Regions from separate parts of the Paenibacillus sp. S25 genome, predicted to be linked through region 2. Evidence: riboswitches for the same ligand, from Rfam matches in the RefSeq annotation. Region 2 holds a riboswitch; the other holds the start of a gene.

Region 1 (11,059 bases), 1.5 Mb from region 2:
ACGAACTCGGGGATAAACGGCCTGTTTCAAGAATAAAGTCGAAGTCAGAATCGCTAATTTTCTTATGGCTATCAAATTCCTTCGTTGCATGTCTGAACTCGTATGCAGATAAGATTTGATCTTTAGTAGTAGTTAAGGTTTCCATCGTTATTCCACTCCTTATGGATGTGATTAAAATTGACGCTTACCAAGTGACATGCTTAATATTAGAATATACATGATCGTTTTTGAAGTACGCACATTAATGTGCTGTAGTATATAAAATGATACCAAGGAGGAGAAAAGCCTATGCGCAATCGGAAAGGCGGCTTTGGGGAATGTACCGCTGGAAATGATCAGGCGTGTCCAGTTGAGTTCACGCTGGACGTGATTGGGGGCAAATGGAAAGGGATTATTTTATATCATCTTATGTATGGGACTAAGCGATTTAGTGATTTTCGGCGGATCTGTCCGGGAATTACTCAACGTATGCTGACACTCCAATTGCGTGAGCTGGAAGAGGACGGAGTCGTTCACCGTGAAGTCTACCAACAGGTTCCTCCTAAGGTCGAATACTCTCTAACTGAATTTGGAAAAACGCTGATCCCGATTATTAACCTGATGAAGGATTGGGGAGAAGAATATAAAACAAAACAGCGACCACCAGAAAGCAGCCTTCAGCAACCTAGCCCCAATGTGTAGGTTTTTGAGACGGCTCCACGAAAAAAGACCTGGCCATCATTTTGGCAGGTCTTTTCATTTTTAAAGTGAAATGATGCAAAGTTCGTTTTTCAGTTGACAGTAAGGACGACGCTTGATATATTTCTTACGATATTGATAATCATTATCATGTGTATCGGGAAGATCATCTTCACAATATATAGGGGGCTAATCAGTTGAAAAGAAAATCGTATTTTATGATGACAGCTATGTTACTTGTATTGTCTGTATTCATCAGCGCTTGCGGCGGAAATAACAATGGAAGTAATCCGGCTTCATCTTCAGGAGATAAGCAAGAGTCGGCTACTACTGGAGAGACTAGAAGCTTTAAAACGGTTAAAGGGGATATTCAAATTCCTGCTAAGCCCCAGCGCATTGTAACGGATTTTTACGGCGGAGAATTGCTGTCCGTGGGTGCTAACGTGGTGGGTGTGGAGCCGACTGCGTTTCAAAATCCTTTTCTGACCGATTTGCTGAAGGAAAAAGGAACCAAAGAGGTGGGTGATCCGACCAATTTGGAAAAGACGCTGGAACTCAAACCCGATCTGATCGTGGTTATGAAGGATACGAATTATGAGGCTCTTTCAAAAATCGCACCTACCCTGTACATTCCGTACGGTACGACGACTAATATCTATGATACGGTCAAGCTGTTCGGCGATATCACCGGGGAAAAGGAGAAGGCTGAGCAATTTATTACTGCATTTGATAAAAAGGCCGCTGAAGGTCGCGCACGTCTTAAAGGTGTGATTGACGAAAAGGCGACTTTCGGTCTGTATGAGCTGACGGACAAAAACGCACTTTGGATCTTTGGCGACAATGCGGGGCGGGGCGGTCAAGCTGTGTACAATGCGCTCAAACTGAACATGCCAAAGAAAACAGCGAACTCCAAGGAACAAACGGTGCAGCTTTCGATGGAGGTATTGCCACAGTATGACGCAGATTATATGTTCCTGACTACGTATGACCCGGAGAAAAAGGGTGACGCGCTCAAGCAACTGAAATCGTCCGCTGTATGGGGGAATCTTCCTGCGGTAAAGAACAATAGAGTGTTCTTTAACGATTTTGATACATATTATCGCTATGATCCAATCGCTATTACCGGGCAAATTGATATGATCGTAGATATGCTGGTCGAAAGAGAAAAAGAGAATAAAGCTAAACAATAGGTGTGAGATTCTGCGTTGTGACGAATTGTCCAAAACAGATAGGAAGTCGTATAATATACGCAGTATATAGCATAAAAAACCAGTCCAACATGAATCATGTTTGGACTGGTTTTTTATTGACTATTTCGTCGTAATTTCAATAGTATCTTCTTTTTGTATCCAATCAGTTATTTTTTGAAGAAATGTTTTGGAACAGGTTAAACACGGTTATGAGCAGACTAATTCGCTATTCGACTGCGCACCATCAACAAGGTTTGGTCTTTGATTTGTCCGATTTCACGGATGAGTGCGGCTGTCTTGGTCTCATAGGAGTATTTGACGTCCAAGTCTTTCAGCGAAGCAAGGTTAATGTCGACGGTAAGCAGGGCAGATTGAGCTGCTGCTTCGAACAGGATCGCGCCGATGCCAAGATCCGAAATCACATTTTTATTGGACATTTCCACAATGTTGTAGGCTTGCGACAATCCGTCCCGGCATACTTCCAGCAGACGCATGGGTACCTCAATGGCAGCGATCACCGCTGTCTGTAAGGAATGGGTACGATAGCGCTTTTCTTCGTCTGTTTCCTTGGGCAAGCGCAGTGCGGTCATGTACTGTTCAAAGGATTGGATGTCTGCGACCATTAGTTCCTCACAATGTGTAGACAATCTTTCCATGCTACTAATGACATCCGTGATTTGTTCATGGATGTGCGCATATTTTTCTCCTTGTGAAAGGTTGGCGGTCATGGAGGTCATAGCCGCGCCTAGTGCCGCAGCCAATGCGGATACACTTCCTCCGCCGGGGGTAGGCGCTGCACTTGCAGCCTCTTGCAGAAAATGTCCGATGGAATTGTTCCACGACAGTTCACTCATGAATAGACCACCTCTCTGGAGTAGTGTTGCAGATGTATCGCTTTGAGCAGATTTTTGTACAAAATCGCAGTCGTTAAGGTGCCAACACCGCCGGGAACCGGAGAAATGGCATGTACCTTTTCACCCACGTTTGAAGCAGCGTCACCCACGATTTTTCCTTCCAGCGTCTCGTTAATTCCTGCATCCACGAGAATCAGACCAGGATGGACCATATCCTGCGTAATCACATCAGGGCATCCGACTGCAACGAAGGCAATGTCTGCATGGCTCAGATGCTCTGCGATATCACGCGTACCTGCATGACAGGCGGTAACGGTGGCATTTTCTCTTTGCAGCATGTGGAAAAGGGGAAGTCCCACTGTCTGCCCGATGCCCACGAGAGTGACATTTTTGCCTGCCAAGGTGTGACCGTAATGCTTGAGCAGCTCGATACAGGCTTGAGGTGTTGCGGGATATAGTCCGGCGTCACCTGTTACGGTAGCCAGCTTGTTATCAGGTGTTATTCCATCAATATCCTTGTAGGGGGCGATGGATTGTTTAATAACGGAGGCAGAAAGATGTTGGGGAAGCGGCAGTTCCAGCATAATGCCATGTACATGGGATGCATCGTTCAGACTGCCGATCAGGTGCAGTAGCTCGGCTTCGCTAACATGACGATCAAAAGTATGGAGATGAAATGAGATGCCCAGCTTCTCCGCTATTTTTTGCTTGGTCCGTGCATAGTATGCAGATGCCGGATCGCCTTCTACCAATAGGGTCGCCAGATGGGGACGGTGTCCTTGCTGCTTCATTTTTTCTACCTGTGAACGGATCGTTGCATATACTTGCTCAGCTGCTTCTTTGGATTTCATGATTATAGCCATCGTCCGAGCCTCCTCTGAATTTATCGCATGATTTATCAACAGGGTGTCATGGTCTTAAAACGAAAAAAAGTATTTGCACAAGGTCGTCAAGACAGACGAATCCTCTGCAAATACTTCTCCCAGGCGAACGGTACGCTTTTTTTGTATGCTCCCTCGTGGTTCATTCCACTGACTTCGCCAGTCACATACAGCGTTATTATACCTTATATTTTAACAAATAATCATCAGAAAAGAAACCCGCGAACATTTGGAAAACGGGTTGTGTTACTTGTCTATATGACAAATGTCATATACCCGAGCTGACGTTTATGACTACAGCGCCTAGAGGCTTTACCTTATACTGAGATTAGATCAACATGTACGCCTAACAGGATCAAGGTATAGGCGTCATTTTAAAGGAGGATCATAATGAGTATGACACAACTCCCATTAGCCCAATTGAAAAAAAATATGGCTCCCTACGAGAAAATAAACACAAAATCCAGCGTTCTGCAACTCATCAATACCTTGGGTCCACTGATCCTATTGTGGTATGCTGCTTATCTTAGTCTGTCGGTTTCGTACTGGCTCACACTTCCAATTGCCATTGTTGCATCGGGGTTTGTGGTACGGACGTTTATTATTTTTCATGATTGTGGTCATCAATCCTTCTTCAAAAGCCGCAAGCTGAACGACATTGTGGGAACGATTACAGGCATTATTACGCTCTGTCCTTATCACCAATGGAAAAATAGTCACGCGATCCACCATGCAACCAGCAGTAATCTGGATAAAAGAGGCACAGGTGACATGTGGGTGCTTACGGTAGAAGAGTACACAGAGGCTTCCACATGGACACGGTTGGCCTATCGCATATATCGAAATCCTTGGGTTATGTTCGGACTAGGTCCGATCTATACTTTTTTGATTTCCTATCGCTTTAATATCAAGACAGCCAAACGCAAGGAAAAAATGAACACCTATGTGACGAATATATCCATCGTTGTATTGTACGCACTGTTGTCATGGGCTATTGGATGGCAGGCTTTCCTTCTGGTACAGGCACCTATCTTTTTTGTATCTGGTATGTTGGGAATCTGGCTGTTCTATGTACAACACCAATTTGAGGATTCGTATTTTGAGCATGATGAAGAGTGGAGTTATATTAATGCAGCCGTAGAAGGCAGTTCTTACTACAAGCTTCCTAAAGTATTGCAATGGATTACGGGCAATATCGGATTTCATCACGTTCATCACTTGAGTCCTAAAGTGCCAAATTATAATTTGGAAAAAGCGCATGAAGCGACACCGTTACTTCAAAAGGCAACCACGATCACAGTGAGTAGCAGTCTGCAATCTTTGAAGTTCCGACTTTGGGATGAAAATACGAAAACCTTTTTGACCTTTAAACAAGTGAAGCCGCTCCTCAGCAAACGTGTTGCAGTTACGAAACCCATCCCTACACCTGTTGTAAGCACAGAAAGAAAATAACTTTGTACAAAACTCTTCTGAAGAGATGTTGAAAAATTGCAGTTTACTTTGAGAAATCTAAAGGGATAACATCCTTTTGGATTTTTTTGTTTATATTGAAAATACAGTACTTTTCATTCTTTTTTTAGCAAGCGCTATTGACAAATCGATCGTCAACCTTTACTTTTTATATATCGAAACGATATATATCGATTATATATAAAAAATTAACTACATATAAACAGAGATAAGTTCCCTTTGATTTCAGAAGGATAATTCACTATGCCAGGAAAGAAGGAATAGTTTTTATGTTGATTTATGTAATACTTGGGTTCCTCTGCGAAAAGGATATGACAGGATATGAAATCAAGCAGAAGATGACGATAAGCACTTCCAACTTTATTGATGCCAGCTTCGGAAGCATATATCCTATGCTGAAAAAAATGGAAAAGGGGGAGCTTATCAACTATGAAGAAGTGGTAGAGGAAGGCAGATTCAAAAAATCATATGGTATTACGGAAAAAGGGAAGGTTGAATTTATAGAATGGTTAAAAACACCATGTACTTTTTCCCCTTTTAATTATGAGTATTTGAGTAAACTTTTCTTCTATAAATATCTTGACGACCTTGAGGTTGTTCGTTTGATTGCCAGCTTTCAAACCACTGTCGCCTGTGAATATAACAAGCTTGCCTTAATAGAAGAGAAGCACGTTCATGAGATGGATGTATATGAGAACGCGACGTTGATGTTTGGCAAAGAATATTTTCAAATGATTATGAATTGGCACGATGAACTCACAAGAAAAATTACAGGAAAGAAGGATAGTGAAGATGAGAATGACAAAGAAATTTAAATTGCAGATTGCAGCTAAAAATGTGGATTTGTACAAATGGGTAACTGAGATGACTCCAGCTGAATATGAATCATTTTCAAAAGCTCACAAGGCAATGGGCAGTTATTTTGAAAATGGTGAATTCTATATGGTTAATGTGGAAAATATGGGGAATGAGATGATTGTTCAGCACTATCAATTAAAAGAGTACACAAAGGATCATTTGCGTTTCTACTCTGACAAGACAGAAGCATATATATGGCGATGGATACCTGCCATCGTTGGAGTTCCATGGGAAATGAAGGTCACGCCTGTTGATAACAACTCTTGCGAATTTAGTTGTACGATTGGAGCGGACTTTCCATCTCGGCTACTGGCTTTTGCAGCATGGATAAATGGTTTTGGTGGATTCTTTATGAGAAAACATTTAGCCGATGAGGGCGGAAAATTTGCTAAAGATATAGAAAAGAAATTTAATAATGTCAGGTATGTATAATTCATGAACGAGCTGATCAGAAATATAGACCAGTCCCATTTCAAAGCACGATCTGGTGCAGTGGGTGGAGTGTACAGCGAATGGCTTAAGCTTGAGATCAGTTCCCGCAAAATGGACGCTTCTAATCAAAGTGTTCATTTGCGGTTCACAGTTATTGATCGGCAGCTATTTCTCGAATGAGGGGCATGGGTGAACTATCATTCATGAGTGCGTAAGCGGCGGGCACCCCCAGGAAAGGCTTCACCTTTGGTGCTTTCGAGCAGACGAGACCAGTGGTATGATAAGATAAAGGATATAAGTCATGTGAAGTAGAAGAGGGTGGCAGGATGCAAAAATGGTATCAGATTTTCCAAAGAAATACAGGGCTTAGTCCTTACGTGTGGGTCGTCTTTTATATCCTGCCCTTTTACTACTTTAGCTCTTCATCTACAAGTCATATTATTCTGGGTACTGCTATTATTTTGGTATTCTTTGCATGTTATGTATTGGCTTTTGTCTCAAAAGGCTGGCTCATATACTTTTGGACCAGTGTACAGATTGCCATATCGATTACCATGACACTGCTGTTTAGCTATATGTATTTTTCCATATTTATCGCCTATTTGATCGGTAATATTAAAAGTAAGGCTGCATTTACGACGCTGTATATAATTTTAATGGTTATTACGATTGGATTGATCAATTACGGTTTTGTATCTCAGAATCCCGTCTTTATTAAACAGATTCCTTTTATCCTGCTCAATCTGATCGGTGTGATTCTCCTTCCGATTACGAATTTTAATCGCAACAAAAGCGATCGGCTCCAGGTCCAATTAGAGGATGCCAATAAGAAAATATCGGAATTGATTAAGCTGGAGGAACGGCAAAGAATTGCGCGTGATCTGCACGATACCTTAGGTCAGAAGCTGTCACTCATCGGGTTGAAGAGCGATTTGGCGGGCAAACTGATGGATCAGTACCCGGAGCGGGCTCATGCTGAAATTAACGATGTTCGTCTCACGGCGAGAAGCGCGTTAAAAGAGGTGCGGGAAATGGTTACTCAAATGCGCGGTATGCGACTAGAGGATGAGCTGTTACGTATTCGGCAGATCTTAAAGGCTGCTCACATTGAATTGACCTTGGAGGGCGACCCGAAGCTGGAGCATACATCATTAATGAATGAAAATGTACTTAGTATGTGTATGAAGGAAGCAGTGACAAATGTGGTTAAGCACAGTGGAGCCACCGCTTGTTCCATCACCATTGAGCCGTCTCGTAAGGAATTAACCCTTCGGATTCAGGATAATGGAGTCGGTGCTACGGGGGAAAATGGGGCCTTTCGGGGAAATGGCCTGCAAGGAATGAAGGAAAGGCTCGAATTCGTGAACGGGTGTATGGAGCTTCGCTCAGATCGGGGAACGACCTTGGTCATTAAAGTGCCCAATATCCCTGAAAAGCCAAATGAGGAGGTGGGGCCATGATTCGAATTGTTATCGCGGAGGACCAGCGTATGCTGCTGGGTGCTCTAGCCTCCCTGCTAGACTTGGAAGAGGACATGAAAGTAGTCGGAAAAGCAAGCAACGGGGAAGAAGCTATAGAACTGGTGAAGCTGCACCAGCCAGATATATGCATTATGGACATCGAAATGCCGATAAAGAGCGGATTGGATGCGGCTGAGGAACTCAAAGCCTTGAACTGCAAGGTACTGATTTTAACTACGTTTGCTCGCCCCGGGTATTTTGAACGAGCGATCAAGGCGGGGACACACGGTTATCTGCTCAAGGACAGTCCCAGTGAAGAGCTGGCTTCCTCCATTCGAAGTATTATGGCAGGTCGACGTATTTACGCTCCAGAACTGGTCGATGATGCTTATGCCGAAGTCAACCCGCTAACAGAGCGTGAAAAGACCGTTTTGGCGCTCATCGCTGACGGAAAGAATACAAAAGAGATTGCTGGTGAACTGTATTTAACGACAGGGACTGTGCGCAATTATATTTCAGTCATTCTCGATAAGCTGGGTGTCAGTAACCGGATCGAGGCGATTACACGTTTTAATGAAAAAGGTTGGTTTAAATGAGAAACAGGGACGCTATGAAGCAAAATGTAGCGCTCTGTTTTTTTTGTTTTATCCATAGATTTGGTATGCCTTTAGCGTACTACCTTGTGATACAATAGGATAGTTGTCCACAGGATGGACTGGAGTACAAGGAGGAGCAGAACTGCATGAAACAAGCCCCATTTATAGCCGTTGAAGGGCCAATCGGAGCAGGTAAAACGACGTTAGCTTCGATGCTTTCAACCGAGCTACATTTACCGATAATCAAAGAGATTGTCGAGGAGAACCCATTTCTCGATAAATTTTATCAAAATATAGATGAGTGGAGTTTTCAGCTGGAAATGTTCTTTCTCTGCAATCGGTATAAGCAGTTGGAGGATACTGGTCTGCAATATATCGAGAAAGCTCAGCCCGTTATTTCTGATTACCATATCTACAAGAATTTAATTTTTGCTGAACGTACGCTTAAGGGTGTGAAGCTCGAAAAATATCGTCAAATCTATCATCTGCTCACAGATGATATGCCTAAGCCGGACATTATCATTTATATTAAAGCAGATTTGGATACCTTGCTGGGGAGAATTCGCAAGCGTGCACGCTCTTTTGAACAGGAGATGGACCCCGCCTATCTGGAGCAATTGATAATAGATTATGATAAAGGCATTCAGTTTCTCGCTGAACAGTCCCCTTCCCCTCGTATATTGACCGTGAACGGGAATGAAATTGATTTTGTAGAAAATCAGGCACAATTTAAACAAATTGTTTCCGATGTAAAGGAGCTTATATAGTGAATAATTACAATATTCCTGCGAATGCCCTGATTACGGTAGCGGGTACAGTGGGTGTAGGTAAATCCACGCTGACTGGTGCTTTGGCCGGACGCCTTGGTTTTAAAACCTCTTTGGAGCAGGTCGATCATAATCCCTATCTGGAGAAATTTTATCACGATTTCGAAAGATGGAGCTTTCATTTGCAAATTTATTTTCTCGCGGAACGCTTCAAGGAACAAAAGAATATTTTCTTGTCTGGTGGAGGTTTTGTGCAGGATCGTTCTATTTATGAGGACACAGGCATTTTTGCGAAAATGCATGCCGATCAGGGAACGATGAACCCTACCGATTATGAAACGTATACTAGCCTGTTTGAGGCGATGGTGATGACACCGTTTTTCCCGCACCCTGATGTGTTGATCTATTTGGAAGGCAGCTTGCCCTCCATACTGAGTCGGATTGAGGAGCGCGGTCGCGAGATGGAGATCCAGACCGAGCGTTCTTATTGGGAGCAAATGCATCGCAGATATTCCAATTGGATCAACGAATTTGATGCCTGTCCTGTACTGCGTCTGAACATTGATGAATATGATGTACACGACCCAGCTTCCATGGATGCCATTTTGGAAGAAGTAGGAAAAGTGATATCAAAAAAATAGAGATATAACCCCAAATAAATAACAGGGACTGTGGTACAATCAGTATAAATCATGCTGATAGACTACAGTCTTTTTTTGTTGAATGAACATGTTAAAGCATGAGATATGACTAACGGTATAGTGGACAAGTTTAGGCTGGAATGCGAGAATAGGTACATATGAATTGTAATGACTCACGGGAAGGATGGGATACTGTGATGCGTTTTGGTATTGTTGGAACCAACTGGATAACAGAGAGGTTTATTCAAGCTGCGATGGAGACGGACGAATTTTCCCTGACGGCGGTGTACTCACGCACAGAGGATAAGGGCAAAGCTTTTGCTGACAAATATAATAGCCAGCCGGAGGTTTTTACAGACCTGGCGCAAATGGCGGCAAGTGATCAGGTCGATGCCGTATATATTGCCAGCCCCAATTCCTTACATGCGGAGCAGGCGATCTTATGTATGAATCACGGAAAGCACGTGTTGTGTGAGAAACCTTTTGCGTCTAATACAGCAGAGGTGAAGAGCATGATCGAAGCCGCGCGCAACAACGATGTTCTGCTGATGGAGGCCGTTAAATCCACACTTATGCCTAACTTTAAAATAATAAAGGATCATATGTATAAAATAGGCCGGGTTCGGCGTTATTTTGCAAGCTACTGTCAATACTCCTCACGCTTTGATGCTTTTAAGCAAGGTAAGGTATTGAATGCGTTTAATCCGGCCTTTTCCAATGGTTCCTTGATGGACCTTGGAGTGTATTGTTTGTATCCTATGGTGACTTTGTTTGGCAAACCTGAGGAGGTTCGGGCGGTTGGTGTACTTTTATCCTCTGGTGTCGATGGCGAGGGCAGTATCGTGATGAAGTATCCTGATATGGATGCTACCGTCATGTATTCCAAAATTACAGATTCCTATCTGCCTGCTGAAATTCAGGGTGAGAATGGAACGATGGTGATCGACAAAATTAGTCAGCCCTATGAGGTGAAAATTCATTATCGGGACGGCACGATTGAGGATCTAACCAAAGCTCAGACGCGTGAGCCAATGTATTATGAAATTCAGGAATTTATTGATTTGATCAAGAGTGGTGAACGCAACAGTTCCATTAACTCCTTGGAGTGTTCACTTACAGTCGCTGAAGTGATGGAGGAGGCAAGACAACAATTCGGCCTTCGTTATGAAGCAGATTTGAAAAATACTTCTACACATTAGTCAGTGGAATGATCGAGAGTACAATGTACAAAG
Region 2 (11,059 bases):
ACGAATGCTACTGACAAGGAGCCGGAAGTACGTTTTTTTCTGTGGGATGCACTTGCGGGACTGTGTAACTGGGTGAGTGGTTTGTTTGCCTAAACGTTGAGGAGTGTAAGTTTCCCCATATGCTATAATGGAACTTACGATAGATATACACATGGCAGAGCCAAATGAACTGATCTTTCAAAGTAGCTTTATGGGGATCAAACGAAATAACTGGCTTGTATGACAATAAGATATGGGATGATCTGAATGAGCGATAAATCGAATCAAATGCAAGACTTGCGTGGAGAATTTGTGCAAAAGGAAAAACCTGAGCAAAAGCTAGGTGAACAGGGAATTCGCGAGCTGAAGCAGGCATTGAAGTCTTCCCATACACAATGGTGGGATGTAAGATGTTTGGTTCCTGTGAGCAACACTGACGGGGATGTTTCTGATGAAATTTGGGATGAACAGACTCGGATCGCGGCGGAAAAGGGCATACGCGAGGCCGCCTTACTCCTCCAAGCTGGAGAGACGGTAGCCTTTCCTACGGAGACCGTGTACGGCCTGGGGGCCGATGCTCGTAGTACAAAAGCGGTGGAGGCGGTATTCACTGCCAAAGGGCGCCCCTCCGATAACCCGCTCATTGTACATATTTCTGATGCTGATCAATTAGAGGGTATGGTAGCAGAAATAAATGATACAGCCCGAGCGCTGATGAATATGTTCTGGCCGGGACCGTTGACTCTCGTATTGCCAGTGGTGCCGCAGGCACTGTCATCGCGTGTGACAGCCGGACTGGACACGGTTGGTGTACGCATGCCGGATCATCCGATAGCGCTTCGTTTGATCGCTGAAGCGGGTTGTCCGCTGGCTGCGCCAAGCGCCAACCGGTCGGGAAGGCCCAGCCCCACCCTTGCACAGCATGTGCGGGAGGATCTGGAGGGCCGCATCGGCGGCATTTTAGACGGAGGTCCCACGGGGGTGGGGCTGGAGTCCACGGTGGTGCAGGCGGGTGACGACGGAACCGTCACCATTCTGCGTCCCGGCGGCGTGACGGCCGAGCAGCTCGCTGCGGTTGCTCGCGCTGTCGTGCTGGACCCGGCGTTGGCCGCTACGCCTGGGGAAGACGCGGACAGCCCGGCGCCGCGCTCACCGGGCATGAAGTACACGCACTACGCGCCGCGAGGCCGCTTGAGCGTGGTACAAGGCCCGTCGTCCGTTGAGGTGACGGGCTGGATTCGCGCCGCGCTGGTGGAGGCTTCCGCGCGCGGGGAGCGCACGGCAGTGCTCGCGTTCGACGAGCATGCCGCCGGCTACGCCGGAGAGCGCGTCTACACGCTAGGCAAGCTGGACGCGCTCCATGAGGCAGCGCAGCGCCTGTATGGCGTGCTGCGCTGTTGCGACGAGGACGGCGTCACCTACATTTTGTCGGAATCCTGTCCGCCGAAAGGATTGGGAGACGCCGTCATGAACCGCCTGCTTAAAGCGGCAGGTCACCGAATCGTCCGCTTGTAGCTTCTGTCGAATCAGAGCCTCTTATATTAAATTTTCCTCCTTCCTCGTCTCGGTATGGGGTACTTTCAGTGTATGCTTGTACTGATTTCCCCCTTGTCCGCATAACGTGTACAAGAACAGACGGATAATGGAGGGATGGAGTATGCTGGCAGCCTCTGCCCATGCCGGGCAGGTTGTAACGATTCTGATCATGGCGGTAGCGCTAGGAATGGATGCGTTATCGCTGGGCGTAGGGATCGGCATGAAGGGGATACGCCTGCGAGACGTGCTGCGCATCAGTACTGTTATTGGCTTTTTTCACATTCTGATGCCATTGCTGGGAATGTTCACAGGCCATTATATGAGTTCTTTATTAGGTCATGTGACGGCCTACTTCGCAGGGGGTCTACTCATCCTTTTGGGCGGGCATATGGTGTATAATTCCTTTAAAGGGGACGGCGTACAGGTGTTGGATCATCGTTCGCCTTTAGGCCTTTTGCTGTTTGCACTTGGGGTGAGCGTTGACTCATTTTCTGTAGGAGTGTCACTGGGTATGTTCCAGAGTGATCTGGTGCTGTCCGTTCTGGCGTTTGGTTTTTGCGGGGGAGCAATGGCAATGTTGGGCTTGTTGCTGGGTCGCAAGGTCAGCCGCAATCTAGGAGATTATGGAGAAGCAGTGGGCGGTGCCATTTTGCTGGCATTCGGCTTTATGTTTATGTTTTGATTTTAGCGTAGACAGTGTAAAATAAATGCAGGATTATAGTAAGGGATTAGAATTATAGTAATCCTCTGTTTATATATTTTTTTAACATACGGGGGGTGAAAACGTTGAAGAATATCTTATTCGTATGCACAGGGAATACCTGTCGCAGTCCAATGGCTGAAGGGATGCTGCGTAAGTTGGCTGCTGAGCATGGGCTAGAACTGGAAGTGCGTTCTGCGGGAGTAGCCGCGATGGAAGGCACGCCGTTATCCCGACATGCAGAGGCGGTTCTACGTGATCATGATATATCCGATCAGATCACTTCCACCCCTTTGAGCGACGAGCTTGCCGGGTGGGCGCATCTGATCTTAACCTTGACGCAAGGACATAAACAGCACGTAATTCAGCGCTTTCCCCAAACGGCGGGCAAAGTATTTACGCTTAAGGAATATGTGGAGAACCGGGATGCGGTGTTGAATGATGTACAGGAGTTGGATGGTTTATATGCTTCACAGCAGTTGATGGCTTCACTCGGACAAGAGCTATCGGCGCAGGAGCGTGAACGAATGATTGAATTACACCAACGGATTCCGGGCTTTGATATTTCTGATCCGTTTGGCGGTTCGCGGGAAGATTACGATGTCACAGCTGCGGAAATCCGTACGGCGCTGCATAAGCTGCTGGACAAGCTAAAGGCTTCTTCCGAATAAAATTGGTATTACTCATCTGTTTGTACGGAATCTGTTGATTTTCGGCGGTTAATCCGTTAAGATAAGGTGGAAAAATGAGAATCCGATGTGACTGGCGACAAAAGTGGGATTAACCACGATGGAGCATCGGATATACGGCCGGTCGCCTGGGCAAAAGAGCAATTCCACATAGGTGTGGACTGCTCTTTTTTTCATATACAAGTTATGCCAGATTTTTAGCTGAGAGTTGATTCCATTAAAGGTTCTTCCATTTTTTCTGCTCGAAATCTGAAACATCGGCTATAATATAGTCAGATTGTGATCAGGAGAGAGTGTGTTGAACTTGGGGCATGAGACCGTGCCTAGTCTCTGAGAGGCTGTTCAACCAAAGGAGGTTCCAATGGTGGAACAATTAGATCATGAGATTCCGCTGGAAGCACAGACCACTTCTGTCGTGCGGGAAATCGCAGAAGCAGCCAGTCTCAAGGCTGGTCGCCTGCTGGTTATTGGCGTTAGCACAAGTGAAGTGGCTGGAAGTCGGATTGGTACGGCGGGAGCGCTCGATGTGGCTCAGCAACTGTTGTCTGGAGTAGAGTCCGTTCGCAGGGAGTATGGCTTTGATGTGGCGTTTCAATGCTGTGAGCATTTGAATCGAGCGCTGGTCGTTGAACGGGCTGTGCTGGAGCGATTGGGACTGATGGAGGTTGCAGCTGTTCCTGTTCGTACAGCAGGAGGCTCTATGGCTACCGTCGCCTATCGTTCTATGATCGACGCGTGTTTGGCGGCGAACGTGCAGGCTCATGCCGGGATAGACATCGGCGAAACGCTGATTGGCATGCATCTGCGCCCCATTGCCGTTCCGTTTCGCCCAAGCCTTCGCTGGATTGGCGAAGCACGTGTGACAGCAGCGTTCACCCGTCCTCCACTTATTGGCGGACAACGGGCGGTGTACAGTCTGGAGCAAGAAGTCGGCGGAAACTGCGATTAGCATTTGGCATGGCGGCATGTTTGTACTAATCTTTTTTGCATTGATGATGAGGTACCCAACAGAGGAACAGGCGTTTGCTTGTATACCCAACAATTGACTATGGAGAGGGAGTAATCAATCATGATGGAACACCTGCGTAAAAGTGACCCGGCAGTGATGGAAGCAATGGGACTTGAACTGAAACGGCAACGCCACAATATCGAGCTAATCGCATCCGAGAACATTGTCAGTGAAGCAGTAATGGAAGCCATGGGCTCCGTGCTGACGAATAAATATGCTGAAGGTTATCCGAACAAGCGCTACTATGGTGGCTGTGAGCATGTAGATATCGTTGAAGACATCGCACGTGACCGCGCGAAAGAACTGTTCGGCGCCGAGCATGCTAACGTGCAGCCTCACTCTGGAGCACAAGCCAATATGGCGGTGTATCTGGCAGCTCTCAAACCTGGAGATACTGTACTGGGTATGAATCTGGCGCATGGTGGTCATTTAACACACGGAAGTCCGGTAAACGCCTCCGGCTTGTTGTATAACTTTGCTGCCTATGGTGTGCGCGAAGACAACTTCCGCATCGACTACGATGAAGTGCGCAAGGCAGCCTTTAAGCACCGCCCTCGTCTAATTGTAGCTGGCGCGAGTGCATATCCGCGTACTATTGATTTTGAAGCTTTTGCTTCCATTGCCAATGATGTAGGTGCTTTGTTCATGGTGGATATGGCACATATCGCAGGTCTTGTGGCAGCGGGAATTCACCCAAGTCCAGTTCCGCATGCCCAATTTGTAACAACAACGACACACAAAACGCTACGTGGTCCGCGTGGGGGTCTGATTCTGACTCGTAAAGCATGGGCGCAAGCGATTGATAAAGCTATTTTCCCTGGTACTCAAGGGGGGCCACTGATGCATGTGATCGCGTCCAAAGCGGTTGCTTTGGGTGAAGCGCTCCAGCCATCGTTCAAAACCTATGCGCAAAACGTAGTTCGCAACGCACAGGTGCTGGCTGAAACACTGCTGGCTGAGGGGATTAACATTGTATCTGGTGGTACGGATAACCATCTGATGCTGTTGGATACGCGCAATTTGAATATCACAGGTAAAGAAGCGGAGCATGTATTGGATTCCGTGGGCATCACAGTCAATAAAAACGCGATTCCTTTTGACCCGACCAGTCCATTCGTAACAAGCGGAATTCGTATTGGTACACCTGCTGCAACATCTCGTGGTATGGATGAAGAGGCTATGGTCAAAATCGGTAAAATCATTGCCGAAACCCTTAAAAACCCGAAAGATGATACTGTATTGTCCAAAGCAAGCCAAGCGGTTGGCGAGTTGACAGATAAGTTCCCAATTTATCCAGGAACTCAATACTAATTCATCGACATTCATAATCTTTATGTTATAGGCTGTTTTCCTTCCTTAAGCCGGAGGAGAACAGCCTTTTTTTGCTTCCGAACGACTCGAAACTTACATTTTTGGGTAATAAGCGATTACAGTAAGGGTTTATGGCGCGCGTTCCTTCATGATCTACGACAAAGGAGTGATTGCATTGAGTCAAAGAAAATCCGCGCAATTATTGCAGCAAATCGTATTTGTAGGACCGATGGCGTTGTTTTTCGTCTTGATTATGGTCATTCCGTTCCTGCTGGGGTTGTATTATTCCATGACGAACTGGGATGGAGTATCTGAAAATATTCGATGGCTCGGGCTAGGGAATTACGTTCATATTTTTAGGGATGATCCAGATTTCCGTAATGCGTTCTGGTTTACGGTCCGGTTTACCGTATGTGGTGTCATTCTGACGAACCTGATTGGTTTTTTCCTAGCCTATGCACTTACCAAACCGTTGCGTACCCGTAATGCACTGCGAACTGTATTTTTTATGCCCAATATGATTGGCGGCTTGCTGCTCGGCTTTATCTGGCAATTTATATTTGTACGGGGCTTTTCTGCAGTAGGGGAGGCAACAGGGCTTTCCTTTTTTAAACTGCCGTGGCTGGGTGATGGGCCAACTGCTTTTTGGGGAACTGTCATAGTGTTTGTGTGGCAATATGCAGGTTATCTCATGGTTATTTACATATCCTCGTTAAATAATGTCCCGCATGCCCTTATTGAATCGGCCCAAATCGACGGTGCGAGCCGAAGACAGATTTTGCGTCATATCGTAGTGCCACTTATTATGCCAGCGGTGACTGTCTGCTTGTTCCTGGCGATATCCTGGTCCTTTAAAGTATTTGAGTTGAATTTGGCTCTCACGAAGGGGGGACCTTTCAAGTCGACAGAGTCTGTAGCGTTGGACATATATAATGAAGCGTTTACAAATAATCGACTTGGATTAGGGACTGCCAAAGCTATGATTTTCTTTGTGGTCGTTGCGATCATTACCAGCATTCAGGTGCGTCTCACGAAGAAAAAGGAGGTCGAAATGTAATGGGAAAAACGTCAAACTATCGCTTGGGCACATGGGTTGCTGAAATATTGCTTATTGTGATCGGGTTAATCTTTCTGGTTCCGTTCTATTTTTTGCTCGTAAACTCCGTTAAATCCTTTGGCGACATTTTGGCCCATTCCGCTTCGTGGCCGACAACCTTCCGTTTTGAAAACTATGCTAATGCCTGGAATAAAATAAACTTTCCCACAGCACTGGGGAATTCACTGATTGTCACGATCGTCTGTAATGCGCTTTTGCTTCTAATCAGCTCGATGGCCGCTTACCAGATGGTTCGGCATGACACTCTTTTTAATCGGTTCCTATTCGGTTTGCTTGTGGCTGCGATGGTAGTTCCCTTTCAATCGATTATGTTGCCGCTTATGGAAGTGTCCAACGTATTGAGCTTGAACAACAGTATACCGGGACTGATCTTATGTTATCTGGGTTTTGGAGCGCCTTTATCCGTTTTTCTTTTTCATGGCTTTATTAAAACGGTACCTATTGAGATCGAGCAGGCAGCAAGGGTGGACGGTTCATCCCGGTACGGGGTGTTCTTTCGCATCGTTTGTCCACTGCTGCTGCCTATGTTCGTAACTGTACTTATTTTGAATACCTTATGGATCTGGAATGACTACCTATTGCCTTCGCTCATTTTGAATGATCCTGAGCTGCGCACCATTCCGATTGCAACCTATATGTTGTTTGGTCAGTACACCAAGCAATGGGACTTGGCGTTGCCAGCACTGGTGTTGGGGATCACGCCAGTTGTTGTGTTTTTTCTGGTGATGCAAAAATACATCGTTTCTGGCATTGCAGCCGGTGCGGTCAAAGGCTGAAGGGAGGGATAACCGATGAAAAAAACAGCGTTACTTGTCATCTCCTTGATGGTGCTGCTCGCATGTACACTTGCAGGTTGTGGAAATACGAAGGCTAAACAGAGTGAGACGAAAACAATACACATTTATCAATTCAAAGTAGAGATTTCGGAACCGCTAAATAAGCTGAAGGCAGAATATGAAAAAACGCACCCAGGCATCAAGCTGGATATCCAATCTGTCGGTGGTGGTACGGACTATGGTGCTTCGTTGAAGGCTAAATTCGCATCAGGCGATCAGCCGGACATTTTTACAAATGAGGGCTACCAGGACCGCGATACGTGGTTGGAGTACTTGGAGGATTTGTCGGATCAGCCATGGGTGAAGGTTCTGGACGATTTCGCTCGTAAGCCGATGACGGTTAACGGTAAGATTTATGGACAGCCTATGAACCTAGAAGGATTTGGTTTTGTTTATAACAAGGATTTGTTCAAAAAAGCGGGCATAACCAAACTGCCTCAGACGATAGATGAACTGGAGGAAGCAGCTAAGCGACTGAAAGTGGCAGGGATTATACCTTTTGCTAACGGGTATGCGGAATGGTGGGTTCTGGGGAACCATTTTATCAATATCCCGTTTGCCAGACAGCCGAACCCGGAAAGTTATGTTACGGATTTAAACAAAGGAACGGCTCGCATCCCCGGTAACCCCGTGTTCCATCAGTGGGTGAAGTTGCTTGACCTAACTATAAAATATGGGAACCGCAATCCGCTCACGACGGATTACAATACACAAGTGACACTATTTTCGACAGGTAAGGCTGCTATGATGCACCAGGGGAACTGGACGCAACCGCAAATGGATGGAATTAATTCTAACTTGAATTTGGGTATTCTGCCTGCGCCTATAGACAATGATCCCTCCACAGGAGGTAGACTTGCTGTGGGAGTAGCCTCGAACTGGGTGGTCAACAAAAATTCGCCTGTGAAGCAGGAGGCAAAAGAATTTCTCAATTGGTTGGTCACATCAGAAACAGGCAAGCATTATATCACCAAGGAATTTAAGTTTGTTCCCGCCTTCAAAAGTATCACGTCCAGTGACGAGACGACAGGCGATCTAGGTGCAGAAATATCTCGGTACGTGAGGGAAGGCAAGATATGGAGCTGGAACTTCCAACGCTTCCCGAAGGGACTGAATCAGGATTTAAGCAGTAGTATGCAAGCCTATATCGCAGGGGTGATCACGAAGGATGAAATGCTTCAGCAATTTCAGGAAGCATGGGACAATTTGAAGTATAGATAAAAGAATGATGCAAGAGAATGCAAAGGCTATAGCTCGGGCAGGAAGCTTAAAGTCCACTGGCTTTGACGGTCAAGTGCCGTCAGGGCCTTTTTGATGTGTTTTTTATGTGACAAAAGTCACACCTGAAACGGTCCTATTAAGTATTTTACATGTCATATCTTTCCCTTGACAAAAGGTTGTGGTGGCAGGTGTTAAATCAATCAAGGGAATGTTATAATAAACAGGATTTACAGGCACGCATTGCATCTGTGCTTATTTGGTTTGTACAAATAGGTTACATAGATCCTTTCGACTCAGGATAGTTCGATATGCTGGCGCGAAAGAACGTGACGATAATACCGGAGGGAATATATTATGGCGAAACTGGTGGTTTGCGATCACCCTTTGATCCAACACAAACTTACATTTATCCGCGATGTGCGGACCAACACCAAGGATTTCCGCGAGCTGGTGGATGAAGTAGCAACATTGATGGCTTATGAAATTACACGGGATATCCCGCTGGAAAGCATTACGGTGCAGACACCGGTTGCTGAGACAGAAGGTAAAGTGATTTCGGGTCGTATGCTGGGTCTTATTCCGATTCTGCGTGCAGGCTTGGGTATGCTGGATGGCGTAGTAAAGCTGCTGCCGGCAGCAAAGGTAGGCCATGTGGGACTGTTCCGCGATCCTGAGACGCTGCAACCCGTAGAATACTATACGAAGCTGCCTACAGATGTAACTGAACGCGAATTGATCGTGATTGATCCGATGCTTGCAACGGGTGGCTCGGCAATTGCGGCGATTGATGTGTTGAAAAAGAGAGGCTGCACTCAAATTAAAATGATGAATCTGATTGCTGCTCCTGAAGGAGTCAAAGCTGTGCAGGATGCGCATCCTGATGTAGATATCTATGTCGCTGCTCTGGACGAGCGTCTGGATGATCACGGATACATCATTCCGGGTCTTGGTGACGCGGGAGACCGCTTGTACGGAACCAAGTAGACTGCCTTTGGCGGTTCGGCAAAATCTATGGACGTTATGACAGGTCGTTTTTCTGAATAATGGAAGATCTGTGAAGCGGACATTTATTATGAAAAGGGGTTCAACAGAGAATGTCCAAAATCAAAGTGATGACAATTTTTGGTGTGCGTCCGGAAGCGATTAAGATGGCTCCTCTTATTTTGGAGCTTCAGCGTCACCCAGAGCATATCGAGTCCGTGGTATGCGTTACGGCTCAACATCGCCAGATGCTTGATCAGGTTCTAGAAGTTTTCAATATTCACCCTGACTATGATCTGGACGTAATGAAGGATCGCCAGACCCTGAATGAAATCTCCATACGGGTACTTCAAGGTCTGGAGCCTGTATTGCGTGAGGCCAAGCCCGATATCGTGTTGGTTCACGGCGATACGCTGACCACTTTCCTCGCCAGCTATGCAGCCTTTATGCAGCAGATTGAAGTAGGGCATGTGGAAGCGGGTTTGCGGACGTGGAACAAGCTTTCTCCATATCCTGAAGAAATGAACCGTCAGCTCACAGGCGTGCTGTCTGATCTGCATTTCTCGCCTACTTCTTTATCGGCTGGAAATTTACGGAAGGAAAACAAGCCTGAATCGCGAATATATGTTACAGGCAATACAGTAACTGACGTATTTCAATATACGGTTCGCCAGGATTACGAGCACCCCGTACTGGAATGGGCTCAGGGCAAACGCTTGATTCTCATGACAGCACATCGCCGGGAATCCCAAGGGGAACCACATCGTCAGATTTTTAATGCGGTTAAGCGAATTGCGGATGAGTTTGAGGATATCGCTATTGTTTATCCGGTTCATCCGAGTCCGGCTGTGAAGGAACCTGCATTTGAGATTTTAGGTAACCATCCGCGTATTAAGCTGATTGATCCGCTGGATGTCGTAGATCTGCACAATTTTTATCCGCATACACATCTGATCCTTACGGATTCCGGTGGGCTTCAGGAAGAAGCACCTTCGTTCGGAGTGCCTGTTCTAGTGCTACGTGATACGACTGAAAGACCGGAAGGAATTGAAGCGGGCACCTTGGAACTGGTGGGTACGAGCGAAGAGAATGTGTACAATCGGACCAAGGCACTTTTGACAGATTCCGCGTTGTACGATTCTATGAGTCAGGCAGCGAATCCTTACGGCGATGGACAAGCATCAGTAAGAATTGTCAATGCGATTTTGCACCATTATGGTGTTCAATCCGAACGTCCTGAAGAATTTCACACAATGTTCACAAAAGGTGTTCGTCCGATATAATTATTCTTTACAAGGCAAGCATACAGTTAAACTGTACGGTTACCAAGGGATACAGCAATTTAAGATGCTTTGTCGTTTGATTTTATACTTTAGGGCGCTAAAATATCTCAATTGACAAAGCATCTTATATTTAAGTAAAATGGACTGGAATTGCAGGGGTGACATGGAAAAGTGGTCAAACCTTCCAAGCAAAACAACAACCGAAATAACACCGGAAATGCCTTCAAGGCTATAGGACTGGTGAGCGCGATCGGCATTGATTTGGCGATATGCACACTGGGTGGTTTCTATGCCGGAAAATGGATTGATGCCAAACTTGGTGGCTCCGGAATTTGGATTGGCGTAAGCGTTCTCGCAGGCTTGGTTGTAGGCGCGTTAAGTATTGCCCTTGTGATCG

The links. Region 2 has a riboswitch for ZMP and ZTP ahead of KAI37_RS23805 (TIGR01440 family protein). Riboswitches for the same ligand answer to the same signal wherever they lie in the genome.
Region 1: linked by a shared signal. The riboswitch ahead of KAI37_RS04320 (bifunctional 5,10-methylenetetrahydrofolate dehydrogenase/5,10-methenyltetrahydrofolate cyclohydrolase) and the one ahead of KAI37_RS23805 (TIGR01440 family protein) in region 2 are both predicted to bind ZMP and ZTP.

Annotation. Positions count from the first base shown of each region.
Region 1 covers NZ_CP073683.1:954,327-965,385, forward strand. The annotation lists gene KAI37_RS04300 (NAD(P)H-dependent oxidoreductase) at 1-145, opposite strand, end outside; gene KAI37_RS04305 (winged helix-turn-helix transcriptional regulator) at 289-681, shown strand; gene KAI37_RS04310 (ABC transporter substrate-binding protein) at 876-1,868, shown strand; gene KAI37_RS04315 (cyclodeaminase/cyclohydrolase family protein) at 2,087-2,722, opposite strand; gene KAI37_RS04320 (bifunctional 5,10-methylenetetrahydrofolate dehydrogenase/5,10-methenyltetrahydrofolate cyclohydrolase) at 2,719-3,585, opposite strand; ZMP/ZTP riboswitch at 3,696-3,780, opposite strand; gene desA (Delta(5) desaturase DesA) at 3,994-5,055, shown strand; gene KAI37_RS04330 (PadR family transcriptional regulator) at 5,343-5,888, shown strand; gene KAI37_RS04335 (hypothetical protein) at 5,866-6,363, shown strand; gene KAI37_RS04340 (hypothetical protein) at 6,367-6,543, shown strand; gene KAI37_RS04345 (sensor histidine kinase) at 6,690-7,823, shown strand; gene KAI37_RS04350 (response regulator transcription factor) at 7,820-8,419, shown strand; gene KAI37_RS04355 (deoxynucleoside kinase) at 8,566-9,186, shown strand; gene KAI37_RS04360 (deoxynucleoside kinase) at 9,186-9,827, shown strand; gene KAI37_RS04365 (Gfo/Idh/MocA family protein) at 10,025-11,026, shown strand.
Region 2 covers NZ_CP073683.1:5,431,132-5,442,190, reverse strand. The annotation lists gene spoIIR (stage II sporulation protein R) at 1-93, shown strand, start outside; gene KAI37_RS23820 (L-threonylcarbamoyladenylate synthase) at 247-1,494, shown strand; gene KAI37_RS23815 (manganese efflux pump MntP) at 1,637-2,197, shown strand; gene KAI37_RS23810 (low molecular weight protein arginine phosphatase) at 2,302-2,886, shown strand; ZMP/ZTP riboswitch at 2,964-3,045, shown strand; gene KAI37_RS23805 (TIGR01440 family protein) at 3,266-3,853, shown strand; gene KAI37_RS23800 (serine hydroxymethyltransferase) at 3,974-5,224, shown strand; gene KAI37_RS23795 (carbohydrate ABC transporter permease) at 5,400-6,281, shown strand; gene KAI37_RS23790 (carbohydrate ABC transporter permease) at 6,281-7,117, shown strand; gene KAI37_RS23785 (ABC transporter substrate-binding protein) at 7,133-8,398, shown strand; gene upp (uracil phosphoribosyltransferase) at 8,753-9,382, shown strand; gene wecB (non-hydrolyzing UDP-N-acetylglucosamine 2-epimerase) at 9,493-10,662, shown strand; gene KAI37_RS23770 (AtpZ/AtpI family protein) at 10,834-11,059, shown strand, end outside.